Regions from separate parts of the Providencia rustigianii genome, predicted to be linked through region 1. Evidence: predicted binding sites of a transcription regulator. Region 1 holds the regulator's gene; each other region holds the start of a gene.
What was found. The regulator CRP, encoded in region 1, controls carbon source genes, mostly activating them, when cyclic AMP is high. The targets are predictions, from matches to a motif close to ATGTGANNNNNNTCACAT.
Positions count from the first base shown of each region.

Region 2: pth (aminoacyl-tRNA hydrolase) is a predicted target of CRP. The motif match lies at 1,754-1,771, and genes of this name have one in related genera.
Region 3: EL244_RS03110 (NupC/NupG family nucleoside CNT transporter) is a predicted target of CRP. The motif match lies at 4,445-4,462, and genes of this name have one in related genera.

Region 1 covers NZ_LR134396.1:391,945-399,482, forward strand. Annotated here, with positions in the region: one part of gene EL244_RS01790 (IS3 family transposase) at 1-915, opposite strand, end outside; one part of gene EL244_RS01790 (IS3 family transposase) at 915-1,350, opposite strand; gene EL244_RS01795 (hypothetical protein) at 1,396-2,334, opposite strand; gene EL244_RS01800 (hypothetical protein) at 2,514-2,879, opposite strand; gene crp (cAMP-activated global transcriptional regulator CRP) at 3,077-3,709, opposite strand; gene EL244_RS01810 (OsmC family protein) at 4,040-4,444, shown strand; gene EL244_RS01815 (phosphoribulokinase) at 4,522-5,388, opposite strand; gene EL244_RS01820 (YheU family protein) at 5,449-5,667, opposite strand; gene EL244_RS01825 (hydrolase) at 5,664-6,647, opposite strand; gene EL244_RS01830 (LysE family translocator) at 6,750-7,355, shown strand; gene murP (PTS N-acetylmuramic acid transporter subunit IIBC) at 7,421-7,538, opposite strand, start outside.
Region 2 covers NZ_LR134396.1:1,750,825-1,758,362, reverse strand. Annotated here, with positions in the region: gene ispE (4-(cytidine 5'-diphospho)-2-C-methyl-D-erythritol kinase) at 1-150, shown strand, start outside; gene prs (ribose-phosphate diphosphokinase) at 219-1,166, shown strand; gene EL244_RS08140 (DUF2583 family protein) at 1,382-1,654, opposite strand; gene pth (aminoacyl-tRNA hydrolase) at 1,952-2,542, shown strand; gene ychF (redox-regulated ATPase YchF) at 2,647-3,738, shown strand; gene EL244_RS08125 (XdhC family protein) at 3,831-4,826, opposite strand; gene EL244_RS08120 (nucleotidyltransferase family protein) at 4,836-5,399, opposite strand; gene EL244_RS08115 (xanthine dehydrogenase family protein molybdopterin-binding subunit) at 5,609-7,538, shown strand, end outside.
Region 3 covers NZ_LR134396.1:682,582-690,119, forward strand. Annotated here, with positions in the region: gene prfC (peptide chain release factor 3) at 1-786, shown strand, start outside; gene EL244_RS03085 (Hok/Gef family protein) at 1,076-1,219, shown strand; gene EL244_RS03090 (Hok/Gef family protein) at 1,556-1,699, shown strand; gene EL244_RS03095 (BON domain-containing protein) at 1,916-2,329, shown strand; gene EL244_RS03100 (patatin-like phospholipase family protein) at 2,466-3,545, shown strand; gene EL244_RS03105 (TatD family hydrolase) at 3,535-4,320, shown strand; gene EL244_RS03110 (NupC/NupG family nucleoside CNT transporter) at 4,616-5,911, shown strand; gene deoC (deoxyribose-phosphate aldolase) at 6,372-7,151, shown strand; gene deoA (thymidine phosphorylase) at 7,253-7,538, shown strand, end outside.

The DNA.
Region 1 (7,538 bases):
ACGGCGTGACATAGCCGATGCCGCTGTGCAGATGCCTGTCGTTGTACCACCGGGTAATTTTTCCCACCCATTTCCTTGCTTCCGTCAGGGTTTTAAAGCCCTGTGATGGCCACTGCGGCACGTATTTCAGGGTCCGGAACACGGATTCCGCATAGGCATTGTCATTGCTCACACGCGGTCTGCTGTGGGATGGCGTGATGTTCAGCTCATGCAGTTTCATCTGTAAGGTCTGTGATTTCATCGCCGCCCCGTTATCCGCGTGCAGTACCAATGGCTGACGCCAGCACCCCTCACGCAGGACTGTGCGCTGCATCAGCGCCGCCGCCTGTTCGCCGCTTTCGGTCTCATACACTTCGTAGCCGGTGATTTTCCGGCTGTAGATATCGAGTATCATGTAGAGATAAAACCAGCGTCCGCGCACCACCGACGGCAGCCAGGTGATATCCCATACCCAGACCTGACATGGCCCGGATGCGGTAAAGGTGGTCGGTACCGGTACTTTTTTCGGGCGCTGCTGACGCCCCCGGTGATGAAGTTCTCCGTGGCGGCGCAACACCCGGTAAAAGGTGGATTCACCCGCCAGATATATCCCTTTATCCGCCAGTTTCGGGACAATTTGGGACGGCGGCAGACTCGCGTATTCAGGTTGATGGCAGACAGTCAGTATCTGTTTTTCTTCTTCCGGACTCAGCTTGTTCACCGGCACCGGACGCACTGCGCCCGGTCTGCCGTCCGACGGGGATATCTGCCAGCGCCGCCAGGTCCGCAGACTCAGCTGAACTTCCCGGCAGGCAACAGCCAGCCGTGCGCCGGAGCTCACCGCCTCATTAATCCACCGGATAAACAGGGTGCGTTCGGATGCCGGAGTCAGTCGTCCCCGCCGGTTTCCCCGTAATAATCGCTGAGCTTTTTTCGCAGCACCAGGATTGCCGCCGCCTCCGCCAGGGCTTTTTCCTTGCGGACCAGCTCACGCTTTAACTGTTTGTTTTCCTTCTGGCTTTGCTTCAGTGCGGCTTTATCTCCGGGAGAGGATACCTGAAGAAAACCCTGTTTCCACTGCACCAGCTGCTCCGGATAGAGTCCTTTTTTGCGGCAGTATTCCGCCACTTCCGCTTCGCTGAGTGTGGCGGTTTCCACGATGGCGGCAAAGCGGGCTTCCGCCGGCCACTGTTCACTGTTTTTGTCTGCACCGGGCACGGGTTTTCCTTCTGATTTAGCCTGATTACGCCAGTTATACAGCGTAGCTTCGGATATTCCTTCCGTTTGTGCAACTGCGGAAACGGTCATGTTGTACGGCGGTAATAATTTAGCCAGTATGGCGGCTTTTCGTTCAGGTGAAATACGTTTCATGTGTCACTCCGCGCCCTCAGGTTTATTTTTCAGAGGGGGTGACAACTATCCTGACACTGAGGGAACAGATTTAAATGTATTTTTGGTTTTGGTATTTTTTAATGCCGGTTTTTCAACGCCAGTGTTCAGATTATCTCTAGGGTGATTTTTTGATTTGACGGCTCCCTCAGCAGTATAAAGCTCAATATTGCGACCATTAATTTTTTTTGTTTTTATTATATGAGTATCTGGTTTTGAATTTTTTAATGCTAGGTTCTTATTTTGAGGCTCTATCATTAAACTTGTATTACTTGCTTTGTGGATACTGGTTACGCGTAGTGGAATTTTACTTCCTTTAATTCTTTTGATTTCTTTAGCTAATTGAAAATTAATTATAATATTGTGTTTTTCAGAGTCACTAAGTTCAGGCTTTGTATAAAATACGGTAGGAGGAAACTCTGTGTTTTTAAGATTGATCAGTGTGTGGTTAAGATCTGCTTTATCTAATGTCACTCTCACTCGCTCATCTAACGTAGTGATGTATTGTGAATTCTGAGTCATTTTTCCCAGTAAATTTTTACATCTATCAATGAGTGTAGTAATTTTTTGAGGCGTATTATCTTTAGCGGTTTTTTTTACGTTTTTTTCATTCTTAACATAGGTATTTTCGAAGCAATGATCACTCTTTCCAAGCAACCGCTGTAAAGCCTCAATTTTTATATTGGTCTCTCTAATTACCGGATGTAAGTTTTGATAGGTGTTTTCTTTATTACAATCCCTCAGTTTTAGCTTGGTTGTTTTAATGGCTTCATCCCACATATTTTGGAATTTTTTATTTTCATTTAATGACTTCGTTCTATTATGAAAATCGATAACAGGAAATATTTTTGGAGATGAATTTGTTTCAATGACCTTATTCAGAAATAGATACTTTTTTTCAGATTGTAGAAATGTAGATGAGGTGCTATTTCTAACATTCGGTGAATTTATGATTGTGTCTATCATGATTGCTTCTCCTAATTATTTATCTATTTCAATGCTATAGGATTTTTAGATAGAATTGATATAAAAAACCGATTCCATTAAATAATTAGCTAATTGATAAAAAAAAACCTAACAAATACGCGTTAGGCTAAAGGGGTGGCATATCGATTGTAGGATTGAAACGTAGCGAATAAATAAAATTAATTAGATAAATTCTTAAAAAATGAAAAACTCTTATTAAAATTAATAAAATGCGTATCAATGTTTTTGTTAAACTGAGTACCAAAAATAACTTTTGCTTTAGGTGTAAATGAGTGTTGTGTGGGTTGATTACTAGGAACTAAGCTTCCAATTTTGAGTGAAGATATAAAATGAGGTACACGAGTTTCTTTAGCTTGAGTCGTTGATTCTTTTACTAAAATTGGAAATTTTTTTGAGGTCGAATTCGCTGATTGTAAGCGTTCAAAGAATGCCTGACGCTGTAAAAAAGTTTGGTTATTACCGCTCTTAGTTGTACCGGCATGGTAGATGTAGTTTGATGGTGTTAAATTATTAATCTGTTTCATAAATAAAATCCTAAATGATTGCTGGCTAATTATTTAGTATTTTATATATAAGGATTGTTAGACTAATATCAAAAAGCGCTGCTATTTTGAACAGAAAGTATATGATGGGCAATATTAGGAATGAAAAACAGCCATATATGAGATATATACAGCTGTTTATATAAAGCCCAGTAAATATTACTGGACCAAAATAAAAGTTATCGAGTACCGTAAACGACGATCGTTTTACCATGTGCAGAGATCAAATTTTGATCTTCTAACATTTTTAAAATACGACCTACAGTTTCGCGTGAACACCCAACAATTTGACCAATTTCTTGACGAGTAATTTTGATCTGCATACCGTCTGGGTGAGTCATTGCATCAGGTTGTTTTGCTAAATTTAATAAGGTTTGAGCGATACGACCAGTCACATCAAGGAATGCCAAGTTACCGACTTTTTCTGATGTAGTTTGTAAGCGGCTTGCCATCTGCGCAGAAAGGCGCATCAGAATATCTGGATTAACCTGAATTAGCTGACGGAATTTCTTATAAGAAATTTCAGCGACTTCACAAGCAACTTTAGCTCGAACCCACGCAGTACGTTCTTGCCCTTCTTCAAATAACCCAAGTTCACCAATGAAGTCTCCCTGATTCAAGTAAGAGAGAATCATTTCTTTGCCTTCTTCATCTTTGATTAAAACAGCCACTGAACCTTTAACGATATAGTAAAGGGTTTCTGCTTTTTCACCCTGATGGATTAGAGTGCTCTTGGATGGATACTTATGAATATGGCAGTGTGACAAAAACCATTCAAGAGTAGGGTCTGTTTGTGGCTTGCCGAGAACCATTAGCGTTATCCTCTGTATGTTATTGCAACCCTTCAGAAAATTAAGGTGAAAGGCTGACTTTAAAATTTCTAGCTTGGCATACTAAGTTGCGTTAGTTACCCATAATTAATGCTCGTTATAGGTCAAAAGCAAGTTAATATCAATTGTATAATATAATCAATTGAATCGTTGAGTTTTGATCTTAATCCTATCAACTAAGCATTGTTTGTATCATATCCAATACAGAAAGTCTTCCCTGTATCGCTTCAGCTTAATAATGCTGATATAACATTATTCAGATATATGGAACAATGTAGCCTTTAATAACGACATTTTTCAAGGGGAACAAAAATGGAAGCACGAGTAAAGTGGGTTGAAGGGCTCTCTTTCTTAGGTGAATCAGCATCTGGGCATCAAATCATGATGGATGGTAATGCTGGAGATAAAGCACCTAGCCCAATGGAAATGGTCTTGATGGCAGCAGGTGGATGTAGCGCGATAGACGTGGTGTCTATTTTACAAAAAGGTCGCTACGATATTACCGACTGTGAAGTTAAACTCACATCCCAACGCCGTGATGAAGCCCCTCGTTATTTCACGCATATCAATTTGCACTTTATTGTCGTCGGTCGTGAATTAACAGATAAAGTGGTTGAGCGAGCCGTACAACTTTCGGCTGAAAAATATTGCTCAGTCGCGATTATGCTAGAAAAAACAGTAAAAGTGACTCATAGTTTCGAAATTAAAAATATCTAATTACTTTTATATTATTAGATACTTATCTTCAAAGAAGATAAGTATCTATGTAAGTATTCATTTAATTTAATATAGACTTATTCACTTCGCTGCTTAATTAACTTTTCAACTAATGGCATCATAATGAGCTCCATTGCGAGTCCTAATTTTCCTCCAGGTACCACAATGGTATTCATTGCCGAGATAAATGAGCCGTTAACCATCGAAAGCAAATAAGGAAAATCAATCTGTTCTAACCCTCTAAAGCGGATCACAATGAAACTTTCATCCTGTGATGGGATAGCTTTAGCGGAGAATGGGTTCGACGTATCGACGGTTGGAACGCGTTGGAAATTAATATGTGTACGGGAAAATTGCGGAGTAATATAGTTAATATAATCACCCATAGAACGCACTACGGAATCCATCACCGCTTCTCGGGAATGTCCTCTTTCCGTCGTATCGCGGATCATTTTTTGAATCCACTCTAAATTGACAATCGGGACAACACCGACCAGTAAATCTACATGTTTGGCAACATCATGCTCAGGTGTCACGACACCGCCATGTAAACCCTCATAAAATAATACATCGGATTTTTCTGGCAGAGACTCCCAAGGCGTAAAGGTTCCCGGTTGGAGACCATAAGGTACGGCTTCATCATAGGTATGCAGATATTTTCGAGATTGCCCCTGACCTGTTTTAGCGTAATCAATCAACGTTTGTTCTAGCAGAGCAAAATCATTCGCTTCGGAACCAAAATAACTAATATGGCGACCTTGTTCACGGGCTTTACGGATTGCCATATCCATTTCTGGGCGGGTATAACGATGAAAACTATCCCCTTCAAGGGTTGCAGGGCGAATATTTAGCTGGTGGAATATTTTACGAAAAGCTTGGCTAGTAGAGGTCGTTCCTGCGCCACTCGATCCGGTGACGGCAATGATAGGGTGTTTCTTCGACATAGTGGACTCCCTGTTTTACGCTCATGACCACTATTTCAATAAACAGCGAATGAAGCGGGATTACGGGCGAAACTGGTTATTAGGCATAAAATTTACGGATTCATGTAGCTCAGACCAGACTAGCACAATTTCCCCAGAAACTAACTGCCGTTTCACATCATTCACTTTGTCTTGTAAGCTTTTTTCATGAGTACCATAGTCGGTGCCTTCACGTAATACATAGCTTTCAATCAGATTTTCGAGGGTTTCAGGTGCTAAGTCTTTCCACGGAATAATCATGATTTGTTCTCATTTAAATAAGCCGTTAGCCATAATGGGATACGCGTTTCTAACCACATTTGAGGTTTACGGAAACTGCCCCCCACAAAACCAACGTGACCTCCATGTTCAGTCATTTGGTACTCAATATTGTGAGGCAATTGGCTGAGGTCAGGAACGACTTCAGGGGCCATAAAAGGGTCATCTTTGGCATGAATAATCAGCGTAGGCTTGGTGATATGTGACAGTTTTGGTAATGCACTGCATTTTTGATAATAGTCTGCCGCATCGTCAAACCCATGAATACGAGCCGTAATGACATCATCAAATTCTCGAATTCGTTTCAGTTGCTTTAGTTGCAAGAGATTCAGAGGAAGTGATCCCGGATAGCGAACCAATTTACGGCTTGCATTACGTTTTAAGCCATTAAGGAGATAGCGTTGGTACAACTGGGAAACCCCAGTTTCCATTTTCAGGGAGCAGGCTTCTAGCATTAAAGGTGCAGAGACAACGACACCTGCGTCCAAATCTGCGTTTTCACCTTGTTCTGCCAGATAGCATGCCAGCATATTACCACCAAGAGAATAGCCTACTGCGGCGGTTGGTACATCTCCCCATGTCTGCTTCAGCCAATGTAAAAAATAGCCTGCATCACTGGTTTCACCAGAGTGATATATTCGTTTTTGGCGATTAGGCTCACCGCTGCAACCTCTAAAATGCATGATCACGCCGAGCCAACCCTGTTTTTGGGCACTCTCTAGCATCCCGTGAGCGTAGGGGCTTTTAAAATTTCCTTCCAATCCATGAAAAATGACTAAACGCGGCTTGGTGCTCGCGTGTTCAGGTTTTTCACTCCAAGCAAGATCAATAAAATCACCGTCGGGTAATTCTAATCTTTGCCATGTCGGGATTATTCTTGGGGTACGCCTAAATATCCTTGGCAGTAAGGTTTGGAGATGTGGGTTTTTAGCCCAGCTCATTGGACGGAAATTATCTGACATAGCCTTATATTTTATTTATTGGGGACTCTTGTGAGTCACATAACATACTGTTATTTTTTTGTGATGCAAGTAAACATATTTAGGTTGAGGTTTAAATTATAAATGACTCTGGGGCTAATTTTTTCACTATTTACGTTTTTATTCATTGCCGCCGTCACTCCAGGGCCTAACAATATGTTATTGACCTCATGTGCAGCTAACTATGGATTTCGTCGTAGCATAGGATTATTACTAGGAATAATGCTTGGTATGCAGTCTATTCTTTATCTGTCTGCATTCGGCATTGCGGCATTACTATTATTGTATCCAGCAATTCATATTGTACTGAAAGCTATCGGTAGCCTCTATTTATTATGGTTGGCATGGAAAACTACCATGGCAAATTATGAACCTTTAAAAACAGATAGCAAAGCACCAAAGAGTATCAATTGGTTTCAGGGGGGGTTATTACAGTTCTTGAATCCAAAAGCTTGGATGATGGGATTAGGGGCTGTAGGGAGCTTTAGCTTACCGGGAGAGCTATTTTCACAATCGATTATTGTGATGAGCATTGCTTTTGTGATTGTGAATTTTACAGCAGGTTTAATTTGGATGGGATTCGGCTCTTTGATCGGTTCATTCTTACGTAGCCGCCGTGCATGGTTTATTTTTAATCTCGTAATGGGCTTACTGACAGCCGCTTGTGTCCCCCTAATTTGGTTGGAATAAGCATTCAACGAATAAAAAAGAAAAAGGCACTGATAAAGTGCCTTTTTACTCAAAAATTAAATCTATTAATCCAAATCTACATTTTTACTACCAAACAGGTATGTAAAGATAAATCCGCAAAGATAAGCGACCAAGACTCCGCCTACATATACCGCCATTGCGGGTAATACGCCTTGGGCTGAT
Region 2 (7,538 bases), 1.4 Mb from region 1:
TGTGTTTTTTCTGAGTTTGAAACACAAGCAGATGCCTTGAAGGTGTTAAATAAAGCCCCATCGTGGGTGCAAGGGTTCGTCGCTCAAGGAGCGAATGTTTCTCCGCTGCACAAGTTCCGCGCTGGGATAACCCGTGTATTGCACCAATAAGCGGTGGTTTATCCATCATTGCTGTTGGTCAACAATATCTCTCTGGACGCAAGCCTGAGGTTTTTCTCGTGCCCGATATGAAGCTTTTTGCTGGTAACGCTACACCGGAACTAGCACAACGTGTTGCTAACCGCCTTTACACTAATCTTGGAGACGCGGCTGTTGGTCGTTTTAGCGACGGCGAAGTCAGTGTTCAAATTAATGAAAATGTTCGCGGTGGTGATATTTTTATCATCCAGTCAACTTGCGCACCTACCAATGATAACCTGATGGAATTGGTTGTTATGGTCGATGCCTTACGCCGTGCATCTGCTGGTCGTATTACCGCTGTTATCCCTTACTTCGGTTATGCTAGACAGGATCGTCGCGTACGTTCTGCCCGTGTACCAATCACCGCTAAAGTTGTTGCCGATTTTCTGTCCAGTGTGGGCGTTGACCGTGTTCTTACTGTTGACTTACACGCAGAGCAGATCCAGGGCTTCTTTGATGTTCCTGTTGATAACGTATTTGGTAGCCCAATCCTTCTGGAAGATATGCTGCAGAAGAATTTAGAAAACCCAATCGTTGTATCTCCAGACATCGGCGGCGTGGTACGTGCTAGAGCAATCGCTAAACTGCTGAATGACACTGATATGGCAATTATTGATAAGCGTCGCCCTCGCGCAAACGTTTCTCAAGTTATGCACATCATTGGTGATGTTTCTGGTCGCGACTGCATCTTAGTTGACGATATGATTGATACGGGTGGCACACTGTGTAAAGCAGCTGAAGCGCTGAAAGAGCGTGGTGCTAAACGCGTATTTGCATACGCAACTCACCCAATCTTCTCAGGCAATGCTGTAGACAACATCAAAAATTCAGTCATTGATGAAGTTATTGTTTGTGACACAATTCCTCTTTCTCCTGAAATCAAGGCGCTGAACAAAGTTCGCACCCTGACCCTTTCAGGCATGCTGGCCGAAGCTATTCGCCGTATCAGCAATGAAGAGTCTATTTCAGCGATGTTCGAACACTAATTTGCTAAGCGGGGTCTGATGACCCCGTTTTAACATTTTCAGGTGTTGTTCCCGCGTCACATAGCAAGATAGTAGTATATAGCGCCCCTACCGTTGTTCATCAACCGTAGGGGCTTTATTTTGCGCGGACAAAAAATAAGAGTGAAATTCATCAATGACCAATTTCACTCTTATTTAAATTCGATAAGCTTAACTGTCTATTTCTTCAGCTACCGTTATGGGTAACGATGATTGTCATTACGTGGATGATGTAGTCGTTTCAGTAGACAGTAACGGTCTTCTACTTTTTCTCTACCACTCATTCTTGCACCCACCAACCAAACTAAAGCGCCAATGAAAATACCAAATAATGTGCCATTGACGATGATATCGGGTAGTCCTAATTCAACAACATGAGAAAATAGGTTTAAACCTATGCTGCCTACCATCCCTACCATACCCAAAACCATTAACCCATTACCGATCAAGTTAACCATTTTCCGTTTCATATCTACCTCCATTATCAGTACACTGATAAGCAAGCATTAAAAAAATTTCGGTAACACTTTGTATTTATGTAAAGAGTATAGCTCATTAAGTAAATTTATTTGCGATAAGCCTCACATGTACAAAAGAACTTCATAAAATCTACTCATAATGTGCTCTTTATCAATTAATAATATTTCTGAATAGTTCACTTGTTAATAATTTCCATGAAAACCTTATTGATGACAACTTTGTACATCCACCGCCTCACGAGGTAAACTATTCAATAATTTCTATACATTGACAGTGAAAAAGTCGCCGTGAGTAAAATAAAATTAATCGTTGGACTAGCCAATCCGGGTGCTGAATATGCACAAACTCGCCACAATGCTGGTGCATGGTATGTGGACTTACTGGCTAGACGTCATAATCAGTCGTTAAAAGAAGAATCTAAGTTTTTTGGATATACCGCACGTATTAATATTGGCGGTGATGATATTCGCCTGTTAGTACCAACCACATTTATGAACCTCAGTGGGAAATCTGTGGCGGCGGTAGCTAATTTTTACCGTATCAACCTTGATGAGATATTAGTTGCCCACGATGAGCTCGATTTACCTCCGGGGGTCGCAAAAATGAAACTCGGTGGCAGTAATGGCGGACATAACGGTCTGAAAGATATTCAAAGTAAATTTGCAAATAATCCAAACTTCTACCGTTTACGCATTGGTATTGGTCATCCGGGTGACAAAAATAAGGTTGTCGGCTTTGTTTTGGGTAAACCGCCGATGTCTGAACAAAAACTCATTGATGATGCCATCGATGAGGCATTACGCTGCACTGAGATTCTGTTATCCGATGGAATGGATAAGGCAATTAACCGCTTACATGGCTTTAAAGCCACAGCCTAAGAGTTGATTTCATCTAACACGAGTTTTTGTGTATAATCAGCGCCAATTTTCTAAACATCAGGGGCAGCACTCGCCTGCTCCTTGCTATTTAAGGTGAGAAACATATGGGTTTTAAATGCGGTATCGTTGGTCTGCCTAACGTGGGTAAATCCACTCTATTTAATGCATTGACCAAAGCCGGCATCGAAGCAGCCAACTTCCCTTTCTGTACGATTGAACCAAACACGGGTGTTGTGCCAATGCCAGACCCACGTCTTGATCAATTAGCTGAAATTGTGAAGCCTCAACGCATTCTACCAACCACGATGGAATTTGTTGACATCGCGGGTCTAGTTAAGGGCGCATCTAAAGGTGAAGGTCTTGGTAACCAATTCCTGACTAACATTCGTGAAACTGAAGCGATTGGTCATGTTGTTCGTTGTTTTGAAGATGACAATATCATTCACGTTGCAGGTCAAGTTGACCCTGCTTCAGATATCGAAGTTATTAATACTGAACTGGCATTGTCAGACTTAGATACTTGTGAGCGTGCTATTCACCGTGTACAAAAACGTGCCAAAGGCGGTGATAAAGATGCGAAAGCAGAATTAGAAGCGCTGGAAAAATGCTTACCGCACTTAGAACAAGCTGGCATGTTACGTTCATTAGATTTAACTGCGGAAGATAAAGCTGCTATCCGTTATTTAAGCTTCTTAACCCTGAAGCCAACAATGTACATTGCTAACGTCAGTGAAGATGGCTTCGAAAATAACCCTTACTTAGATAAAGTTCATGAAATTGCGAAAGCAGAAGGTTCAGTAGTTGTTCCTGTTTGCGCTGCAATTGAATCCGATATCGCAGAGTTAGATGACGAAGAACGCGATGAGTTTATGGCTGATTTAGGTATTGAAGAGCCAGGTCTGAACCGTGTGATCCGCGCAGGCTACGAATTATTAAACCTGCAAACTTACTTCACCGCTGGCGTGAAAGAAGTCCGTGCATGGACTATCCCTGTTGGTGCAACTGCTCCACAAGCCGCAGGTAAAATCCACACTGACTTCGAAAAAGGCTTTATCCGTGCGCAAACTATCGCATTTGAAGATTTTATCAAATACCGTGGTGAGCAAGGCGCAAAAGAAGCCGGTAAGATGCGGGCAGAAGGTAAAGAATATATTGTTAAAGACGGTGATGTGCTGAACTTCCTATTTAACGTTTAATTAACAATTTATTCCGTTTTTATCAATTGAAAAACCTAAAGTGCTTCATGCTTTAGGTTTTTTTTCATCGTTCAATCACATGAAGTGCAGTCCTACAAAGCCTCATCCAGACTTAAACACCTATCACCTACCCCATTCTTATGCGCCACAATATCCGCCATAATCGCTAACGCAATTTCTGGTGGGGTTTTACTGCCAATAGGAATACCAATCGGGGCATGTATCTGCTCTAACATCTCAATCGTTAAACCACCTGAATTTAATAAACGCTCTCTGCGCTTGGCGCTTGTTCGAGTTGAGCCCATTGCACCAATATAAAATGCTGAAGTATTAACCGCTTCCATCAGCGTTAAGTCATCTATACGGGGATCATGAGTTAACGACACAATTGCTGTATTCGATGTGCTTGGATTTTCCTCTAAGAAACGCGCAGGAAATATCTTTTTAATCTCAATTTGTTCTGCAATTTGCCCGGCAAAACGAGATAGCTCATCCTCTCTATGCTCACAAATAATCACTTCAAAACCAAGGGCTAAGGCAAAATTTGCACAATAAACACCCACGTTAGAGATGCCTGCAATAATTAATTTAGGCGGAGCAGTAATATAAAACTGAATATCATTTCCATTGCGTTCAATATGAGTTGGGTGCTGAGAATCTTGAACTGTAATAATTTCGCTCACATTAGGTAAGGTAAGCTTTTTAATAATAGCGGAGTAACCAAGAAGTGCAGTTTGAATTTGAATTAGGTATTGATAAGAAAATTTATTTTGTGGTAAATACTCAATGAGTACATCTAAGCTACCATCACACGGTAAATTGACTTTGGCTTCTACACCACCTTGCCCATAACGAACAACTTGGCTATTTTTTAAATACTGACCTTGTTGAATTCGTTGAATAAAATCTTCTTCAATACATCCACCAGAGAGAGAGCCTACATATATTCCATCTCCCTTAGCAACCAATAATGAACCTGGACTTCGCGGAGATGAACCATAGGTGCTCAACACCGTACATAACCAAACAGGTTCTTCCCTTACCCATTGAATTGCTTGAGCAATAACGGAAACATCTTCACGCAGCATATTGAATTCCTATTGATTTTTATTCGGGAGATAATCAATATCTTTAATGACATTTTCATCATTTATCTGCATTTCATAAACAAATTGATGTTGTAATATTGATTTTGCACCATCATCCCCCGATAAGTGCATTAAGTTCTGTCTATATTTTGCCGATATTCCTACCGGATGTCCTGGAATTCCGTTATATACTGGGCGTACCAATGAATATTTGTTTAATTTACGCCCAACCTGAATAAATATTTCACGGTCAATATATGGCATATCCGCTAAATGAATTAACCATCCATCCCAATTGGGTGTATTTTTAACGCCTAACGCTATGGATTTTCCTAATCCATCACTATTTAGCAAGGAATGTGGGATATTAAATTGTAAACAATTATTAATAACACCCTCATTATCAGAACGCGTTATTACGTGGATAGGAAATCCACTACCTATTGAATTTAAAAGTGTTTTTTTAAAAACTGTTTGTTGCTCAAGGATATAATTTAATTTACTTCCACAACCACCAGTATTTTGAAAACGTTCACTTTTTCCAGCCGCTAATATTAATATGCCTATATTCATGATTTACATTATACATAATTGTACTTATTGTTTATATTATAAATAATAAGTACAGAATTACTATGGCAACTTTTGCTGCATTAATTCAGTCAATTCCAATCATATTTAGATGATAATTTTTTGATATATAAAAATTTATATTACGACACGAAGCAATGAAATAAAAAATAATAATGTGAAGCAATGAAAAATAAGTGTAAGGGTTTATTATGAGCAATAATCATGTCGGACTATCCCGCAGACACTTTATAAAATGTGCTGTCGTTGCTGGGATCTCTTGTTATATCGCCCCTTTATATAGCCGAGCTTTTGATGTGCTATTTGAGGAGAAAATTCTACAAGCCCCAGACTGGAATCCTGTCGATAAAAAAATTAAATTTCGCATGGATGGCTATGCAAAAGTACAAGGCGAAAAAGTCTTTGCTAGAGATATTCGAGCGCGCGATATTCCCCATTGGCCCAAACAACAAGGGCATGCTTTTCTGCTACGAGTAACCCAAGCAGATAAAATTTATGAAGGTTTTAACCTCGATTTACTCAATAACGGGTTAATGCCTGACCGTATTGTCACTGCAAGTGATTTAGAAAAAGATGGCGTCGCATTTCCTGAATTCTACGGCGATGACCTACTACTTCCGACTGGAAAAACCCCTGCATATTTAGGCCAAGCCGTTGCTTTGCTTGTTTACCATGACTTTGCCAAATTTAGCTTTGCAAAAGAAACACTCAAATTTCGTGATGACGTGATCCAATACGGTGCATATACAGGTCCATTGGAACGCGACCCATGGGGCAGCTATCGAGGGGTTCGTATCGGTGGTGAAACGCCATTTTCTCCCGATGTTTATTCTAGCCTGAAAGATATGCCGATCTCCCCGATTGGAATGAAAAAGCACTTACCTATTTGGCCAGAAGGTCGTGAAGGTGGAAAGCTCGACGAGGAAGGCATGTATTATGCGGATGAGCTTGCCAAACTGTTGGAAAAACCGCCCGAAGATTGGCTAATTATCAAACGTAAATATGCCTCACAATCTATCGATACCTCTGCATTAGAACCGGATAATGCCAATGGTTGGTACGATGCTAAAACACAATCATTTCATTTGGTTATCCCTACCCAGTCACCACAGGAAGTTGCAGGTTCACTCCCTGAAATGCTGGCGAAAAGCAAATTCCCTATCAAGCAAATTTTCTTACACCCTTGCTTTACTGTAGGTTATGGCTCAAAAGACCATACCCCATTCCCGTATTATGGTGCGATGGCAACGTTATATGGTGATGGTGTACCGATCCGTTTAGCCAATGACCGTTATGAACAGTTTCAATCCACCATCAAACGCCATGCGTTCGACATGGATTACACTCTCGCAGTTAATAAGAAAACCCATAAAATTGAAGCACTTTCAGCTTCATTTATTGGTGATGGTGGTGGTCGATGTAACTTTACCCCTTCGGTTGTCATGGTAGGCGCGACCGGCGCTCAAGCTATCTATTATATTCCTCGAAGTGACCTATCTGCGGTCGGTATTGCATCGCGAGCTGTGGATGCAGGCTCCGCTCGTGGCTATGGGACATTACAAGCCATGGCTGCTACAGATATGTTGATGGAAGAAGCAGCAAAACTGCTCAATGCCGATCCTATAGAATTTCGCTTGAAAAATATCATTAAATCGGGAATGAAAAATACCCAAGGAGCGATCCCTGGAGGTGCAATTCGTGCCGATGAAGTGCTAATTCGCTGTGCTGACCATCCAATGTGGACAGAAAGAGCCTCACGAAAAGCCGATTTTGAAGCGAAGAATGCCGGTAAATTGTTTGGTACAGGAATTTCCTGTGTTCAGAAAGATTTTGGTACAGGTGCCGAATCCTCTTTTGCTCGCGTCGAGCTAACGCCTGAAGGGAAAATAGCGATTTACCATAGTGGGGCTGAAATTGGGACAGGAATGTCCACATCCCAAGCCGTCGTATGTGCTAGATGGTTAGGTAAACCCGCAGAAGAAGCCCATTTTTCTGTCATCGACTGGTCTGTATTGCCTATGGTATCCACAGGGAATCCATTTGCCATGTCACAAGATGAGCAAAATAAACTTTCGTTAGATCCACTTTGGACACCGAATTATTGCTCTCCTGCGAGTGCCA
Region 3 (7,538 bases), 290 kb from region 1:
CTCGATGGCTTAGTTAAATGGGCTCCAGCACCACAAGCGCGTAAAACAGATGTACGTGAAGTAGAAGCGACAGAAGAGAAATTTACTGGATTCGTTTTTAAAATTCAGGCAAATATGGATCCAAAACATCGCGACCGTGTTGCTTTTATGCGTATTGTTTCAGGTACCTATGAAAAAGGAATGAAACTACGCCAAGTGCGAACTAAGAAAGATGTGGTGATCTCAGATGCTCTGACCTTTATGGCGGGTGATCGTTCTCAAGTTGAGCATGCTTATGCTGGGGATATTATTGGCTTGCATAACCATGGCACTATTCAGATTGGTGATACCTTTACTCAAGGTGAAGATCTGAAATTCACGGGTATCCCTAACTTTGCTCCTGAGCTATTCCGTCGTATCCGCTTACGTGATCCGTTAAAACAGAAACAGCTATTAAAAGGTCTGGTTCAGTTATCCGAAGAGGGTGCTGTACAGGTATTCCGCCCATTAACCAACAATGATTTGATTGTAGGTGCGGTTGGTGTGCTGCAGTTTGACGTGGTAGTTTCTCGTTTGAAAAGCGAATATAACGTTGAAGCAATTTATGAAACGGTGAACGTTTCTACAGCGCGTTGGGTTGAATGTGATGATGTGAAGAAATTCGAAGAATTTAAACGCAAAAATGAACAAAACTTGGCGTTAGATGGCGGCGATAATTTATCGTATATCGCACCAACGATGGTGAATTTAAATCTAACGAGTGAACGTTATCCTGAAGTTAGATTCAGGAAGACACGGGAACACTAATTCGCAACCGTTCTATTAATTCATCCCATTCAAAGTGGCTCAGTAATATGAGCCATTTTTTTATTCAAATCGCTAAATAATTAATGAATTCAATCTGATAATGATATTTCATGGCGGATTGTTAGCATATTCTTGCTATGATGGCGGTGGGTGCTTGGATCATTTTGGTTCAAGCATTTGCAAGAGCCAAAAAGACGAAAGCCCCGAGTTATGTTTTACCATTAACCCGAGGCAGTTTCTCGTCCCAACAACTTGATTCTGTCTCCTTTATATACAGGAGTCAAGAGGAATGACCAAGTTTACCCTGATGGGGCTGATAGCCGTGTGTATCACGGTTTTAGGGCTTTCATTATTGATGCGCGATAGGTTGTGTTCTTTTAGCGTGATCAGTGGAAATACGGCGGTTCAAGCTGCTCTATCTTGCACTGAGTAGTCTGGTGGGGGAGCTTTCCCCCACATTTCTCATTTTTGTTGAGATTGGTGATACAAGCACCCTTTTTCATGTCGGAATTATTCACTCAATCACATGAGCTATTCCTGTTAGCTAAATCGTTAAATAGTTAATGAATTCAATCTGATAATGCCATTTCATGGCGGATTGTTAGCATATTCTTGCTATGATGGCGGTGGGTGCTTGGATCATTTTGGTTCAAGCATTTGCCAAGAGCCAAAAAGACGAAAGCCCCGAGTTATGTTTACCATTAACCCGAGGCAGTCTCAAAACCCAACAACTTGATTCTGTCTCCTTTATATACAGGAGTCAAGAGGAATGACCAAGTTTACCCTGATGGGGCTGATAGCCGTGTGTATCACGGTTTTAGGGCTTTCATTATTGATGCGCGATAGGTTGTGTTCTTTTAGCGTGATCAGTGGAAATACGGCGGTTCAAGCTACTCTATCTTGTACTGAGTAGTCTGGTGGGGGAATTTTCCCCCACATTTCTCATTTCTGTTGAGGCTGGTGATACAAGCACCCTTTTTAAATAATCAGATTAAGAATGTTTTTCTGCTAATATTCAAATTGCTTATGAAATAGACTGATTAACCTATTATTTGGCTTTATCTTTGTCTGTTTTTTACTTAGGCTATAACATCGTTAGTCTGATAATCATAGCAAGAGGAAGGTTCCAATGAAAAAGATCGCCATCTTACGTTCTTTGGGTGTCATTGGGTTGAGTTGGGCATTATTTGCATGTAGCTCATCATCCGATAGTGCATTGAAAAAACAAGCGTCAGAAACATGGGATAGTGCGGGTAAAACAGTTGAGATAGCGGGCAAAGATACGGGAAATGCCATCTCTAGCGGTGTGAAAAGCACCGATACCTATATCGATGATTCTGCGATTACCGCTGACATTAAAAGTAAATTACTGAGTACCAGTGGGATCCCGAGTAATAGCGTCTCGGTAAAAACCGTTAATGGTGTGGTTTACTTATCAGGCTTTATTAAATCTAGTGACACAATCAATCAAATTACACAGATTGCCGCCAGCGCAAAAGGGGTTAAATCTGTACAAAATGGCTTAGTACTTACCAATAAGTAATTTGTCTAAAAATGAGCTTTCATTAGAAAGCTCATTTTGCCATTCTTTATCCCGCTGAAAAGAGTTCAATGAAAACCAATCAACATATTATTTCGTGGGTTTGGTTGCAAATACGCCAATGGCAAAAAGGGTTAGTATGGGAAAACATGTTCCAGTCACGTTAGGCACAATTGAGCCGCTCGCATTTTTTGATGAGATCAATTCAGGTAAAACTGCCCTTATTTGTGAAGGTGGGGGACAGCGAGGGATCTTTACTGCTGGTGTTCTGGATGAATTCCTAATCGAAAATTTTAACCCTTTCGATTTGATGATTGGTACGTCTGCGGGAGCTCAAAACCTTTCCGCTTATATCTGTGGTCAGGCTGGATATGCCCGACGAGTGATCACTCGATACACCACTAACTCAGAGTTTTTTAACCCATTACGATTTATTCGTGGCGGTCATTTGATTGATTTAGATTGGTTAATCTCTACGACGGCGAAAGAATTTCCACTGAACATGGATGCAGGGCTGGAATTACTCAATTCTGGCCGAGAATTCTATATGGGGGCGAGCCGTAGTGATGATTTTTCAGCTGAATTTTTGCAGCCTAATGCAGATTCATGGCTCGATATGATCCGTGCTTCCAGTGCGATTCCCGGTTTTTATCGCACGGGTGTTGAGCTTGATGGTCGTTTGTACCATGACGGGGGAATTAGTGCGGCAGTTCCAGTCGAAGAAGCTTATCATCGAGGCGCTGATACGATTGTGGTTATTCGTACTGTCCCTTCACAAATGTATTTTACCCCTGAGTGGTTAAAACGCATGACTCGTTGGTTAGAGGGGGATAGCAGCGCTTTACAACGGATGGCTGCCATGCTGAAGGTACATTTAAAAAGCTACCGTCGAACTCAAGAATTTATTGAAAATCCGCCTGATGGCGTCCAAATTTTTGAAATATATCCACCAACTCCACTAAAAAGCAGTGCTTTAGGCAGTAAAATTAGCGCATTAAATCAGGACTATCATGTCGGTCGGCGTTGTGGACGCTATTTCGTGGCGACATTGGCTCAACATTTTGCGAGTAATGATGCCCATTTTAGTCGTTTTGCATCTCACAAGCGGTCATTAGAAATGGCACATAAAGAAGATGTCCTCGCTGAGGAATTAGTGGAAAATGGCATAGAAACGTTTGGCGCTCCAGTCATGCCGAGTAATCAACTTCATGATGCATAGCCCTCATTTTATTGATACCCATTGCCATTTTGATTTTCCCCCATTCAGTGATTCATACCCTGAAAATCTCGAATTGGCTAAACGAGCTGGAATAACTGATATTATTATCCCCTCGGTGAGTGCGGATAATTTTCAGCGTGTATGGGCGCTTGCTCATCAATATTCTCAGTTACATGCTGCAATGGGGTTTCATCCACTGTATTTAAATCAATTCCAAGAGTTTCAATTTGACGAATTGGTTTCTTATTTAAAACAATCAAGTCAAAAATGTGTCGCTATTGGGGAAATAGGGTTGGATTTATACATGCAAGACCCTTTATTTGAATTGCAACAAACACTGCTTCAGAGACAATTAAAACTCGCTAAACAATTTGATCTTCCCGTCATTTTGCATTCACGGAAATCCCACGATCAATTAGTCGCTATGTTACGTCGACATGAAGTGCCAGCTCGTGGAGTCGTGCATGGTTTTTCCGGTAGCTTGTCACAAGCACAAAGTTTCGTGAAATTAGGTTATTACATTGGTGTCGGAGGAACGATTACGTATGAAAGGGCGAATAAAACTCGGCAAGTAATGGCGCAATTACCCTTGAATTGTTTAGTTTTTGAAACGGATGCACCTGATATGCCAGTATCTGGTTTTCAAGGAGAACCAAATAGACCCGAACGCATTCAGTGGGTTTTTCGTGCATTATGTGAACTTCGCCACGAATCACCGGATGAAATAGCGCAACAACTTTACAACAATAGCAAAATTTTATTTAATCTAAATTAGATTTAAATTCATTAATTAATTATTTTTACTTATCTATTTTATTGTTATTCCAACTAAAAACCATTCAGTTTTTACTTCCCTCAGCTATATCAGAAATGCTATTCCAGACTAAACTGACTCTTAATTGTGATTTTCATCACAATATTTGAATTTATGTTGCTTATTGCACTTTGGATTTGTGATGAATATTGCGGGTTATTAATGATGACTGGTTATAATCATCGAACTAAGATTCAAGGACTCTAGCGAGTTTCTTTATACATTAACCTAGAATTAAGTGAACAGGGATACTTCCATGCAACTCATTATGAGTATTGTTGGGATGGCGGTGCTTATTGCGATAGCCGTTCTCTTCTCCAGCAATCGTCGAGCGATTAGACTTCGTACCGTTGGCGGTGCTTTTTTAATCCAGTTAGCGGTTGGGGCATTTGTCCTGTATGTACCTGCGGGTCGTAGCGTATTACAAGGCATATCTGATGCTGTTTCTAAAGTCATCGGCTATGGTCAAGATGGAATGAGCTTCATCTTTGGTGGGCTGGTTTCCGATAAGATGTTCGAGCTGTTTGGTGGTGGCGGTTTTATATTTGCATTTCGTGTATTGCCTATCATTGTATTCTTTTCATCATTAATTGCGGTTCTGTATTACTTAGGCATCATGCAACTGGTCATCAAAGTTTTAGGTGGTGGTTTGCAAAAAGTACTGGGTACTTCAAGAACTGAATCACTCTCTGCAACTGCGAATATTTTCGTTGGTCAAACAGAAGCGCCTCTGGTTGTTCGTCCCTATATTGCAACCATGACCACGTCTGAATTATTTGCCATTATGTGTGGTGGTTTAGCATCAGTCGCAGGTTCTGTATTAGCGGGATATGCCCAAATGGGTGTACCGATGGAATATCTGATTGCAGCATCCTTTATGGCGGCGCCAGGTGGTTTATTATTTGCTAAGTTAATGGTGCCAGAGACTGAAGTCGCTAAAGACAATGTTAATGCTATTGATTTAATTGCCGAAGAAGACCGCCCTACAAATATTATTGATGCTGCGGCATCCGGCGCTGCATCAGGTATGCAATTGGCCATGAACGTGGGTGCGATGTTACTGGCTTTCATTGCATTGATTGCGCTGATTAACGGCATTTTAGGTGGTGTTGGTGGATGGTTTAACTATCCACAGTTATCCCTTGAATTATTATTGGGGTGGTTATTTGCTCCAATTGCTTATTTGATTGGTGTGCCATGGAGCGAAGCAACGATAGCGGGCTCTTTCATCGGACAAAAAGTGGTAGTGAACGAATTCGTTGCTTTCATGAATTTCGGTGAATATATGAAGGCGGATGCGGATGTAATCGCAGCAGGCAAACAAGTCCTGTCTGATCATACTAAAGCGATTATTTCTTTTGCCCTGTGTGGATTTGCCAACTTGTCTTCTGTTGCAATCCTGCTTGGTGGTTTAGGTGGAATGGCACCAAATCGTCGTAGTGACGTTGCCCGTTTAGGAATGAAAGCCGTTATGGCAGGTACATTATCTAACTTAATGAGCGCAACGATTGCTGGATTCTTCTTAACATTGACGGCAATGACTGCACTATAATTCCTCAATTTTGGCGCGGAAAGACGATCTGTCTTTCCGCTGTCATTTTCTTTTGCGATATTCTTTTTCTGTTTTTTATCGTGATTCTTACTTTTTCAACTATTCTTAACGTAATCCATTTAAGATGAGATAATCAGCAACGAATTATTGGCTGAGAAAGAGTAATTCAAAATCCAGATTATTGTGATAATCTTCACAGTAATATATTAAATAATGTAACGTTCAGTCGATAAATGTGATTTGTAGCGCATAAAACAACCCGGTTTCATGGTCAAATAGGTACAAGTAAGTTGCCACGGAACTGATAGTTCTTAGAGTCAAGTTACTCTAGGGCACCGTGCGGTGAGAAGGATCTCAGCTGCTGTGTTTGGATATTCCCAACTAGCATCTTTATGGAACAAGCCCGCTCGCCAACAAAGAACGTATCGTTCTGATAGAATTAACATCGTTGGAGAGTTATATGACTGATTTAAAAGCAGCTGCGCAACGCGCACTGACCCTGATGGATTTAACCACATTGAATGATGACGACACAGATGCCAAAGTGATTGCATTATGTCATCAAGCAAAAAGCCCAGCAGGTAATACCGCCGCAATTTGTATTTATCCTCGTTTTATTCCTATTGCACGTAAAACATTACGTGAGCAAGGTACTCCTGACATCCGTATCGCAACGGTCACCAACTTCCCTCATGGTAATGACGATATCGATATCGCATTGGCAGAAACCAAAGCGGCGATCGCGTATGGTGCGGATGAAGTTGATGTGGTATTCCCTTATCGTGCGCTGATGGCAGGCAATGAACAAATCGGTTATGATTTAGTGAAAGCCTGTAAAGAAGCTTGTGCAGCTTCCAATGTATTGCTGAAAGTAATCATTGAAACGGGTGAATTAAAAGACGCGGCACTGATCCGCAAAGCATCTGAAATTTCCATCAAAGCAGGTGCCGACTTTATCAAAACTTCAACAGGTAAAGTGCCTGTTAATGCCACCCTCGAAAGTGCTGAAATCATGATGCAAGTTATTCATGATATGGGCGTTGCTAAGAGCGTTGGTTTTAAACCTGCTGGTGGTGTTCGTACCGCTGAAGAAGCAGCACAATATTTAGCCTTAGCAAGCAAAATCTTAGGCGATGATTGGGCTGATGCGCGCCATTTCCGTTTTGGTGCATCAAGCCTATTAGCGAATTTATTAAATACACTGGGTTTTGACGTTAAAAAATCAACCAGCAGTTATTAATAATCGTAGTGACGAGTTATATCAGACTATTGCTCAACGAAAGTTGAGCGATAGCCATAACTCTTTAGCCTAAGAATTCAATGTGAATTAAGGAGCCTATTGTGTTTCTAGCTCAAGAAATTATCCGTAAAAAGCGTGATGGCAAGGTGTTAAGTGAAGAAGAAATCCGCTTCTTTATTAATGGCGTACGTGATAACACCGTTTCTGAAGGTCAAATTGCTGCACTGGCGATGACGATCTATTTCAATGATATGACGACCCCAGAACGTGTTGCGCTAACATTAGCGATGCGTGATTCAGGAAGCGTATTGAATTGGAAATCATTAAACCTGAATGGTCCATTAGTTGATAAGCATTCTACCGGTGGCGTAGGTGACGTGACTTCAC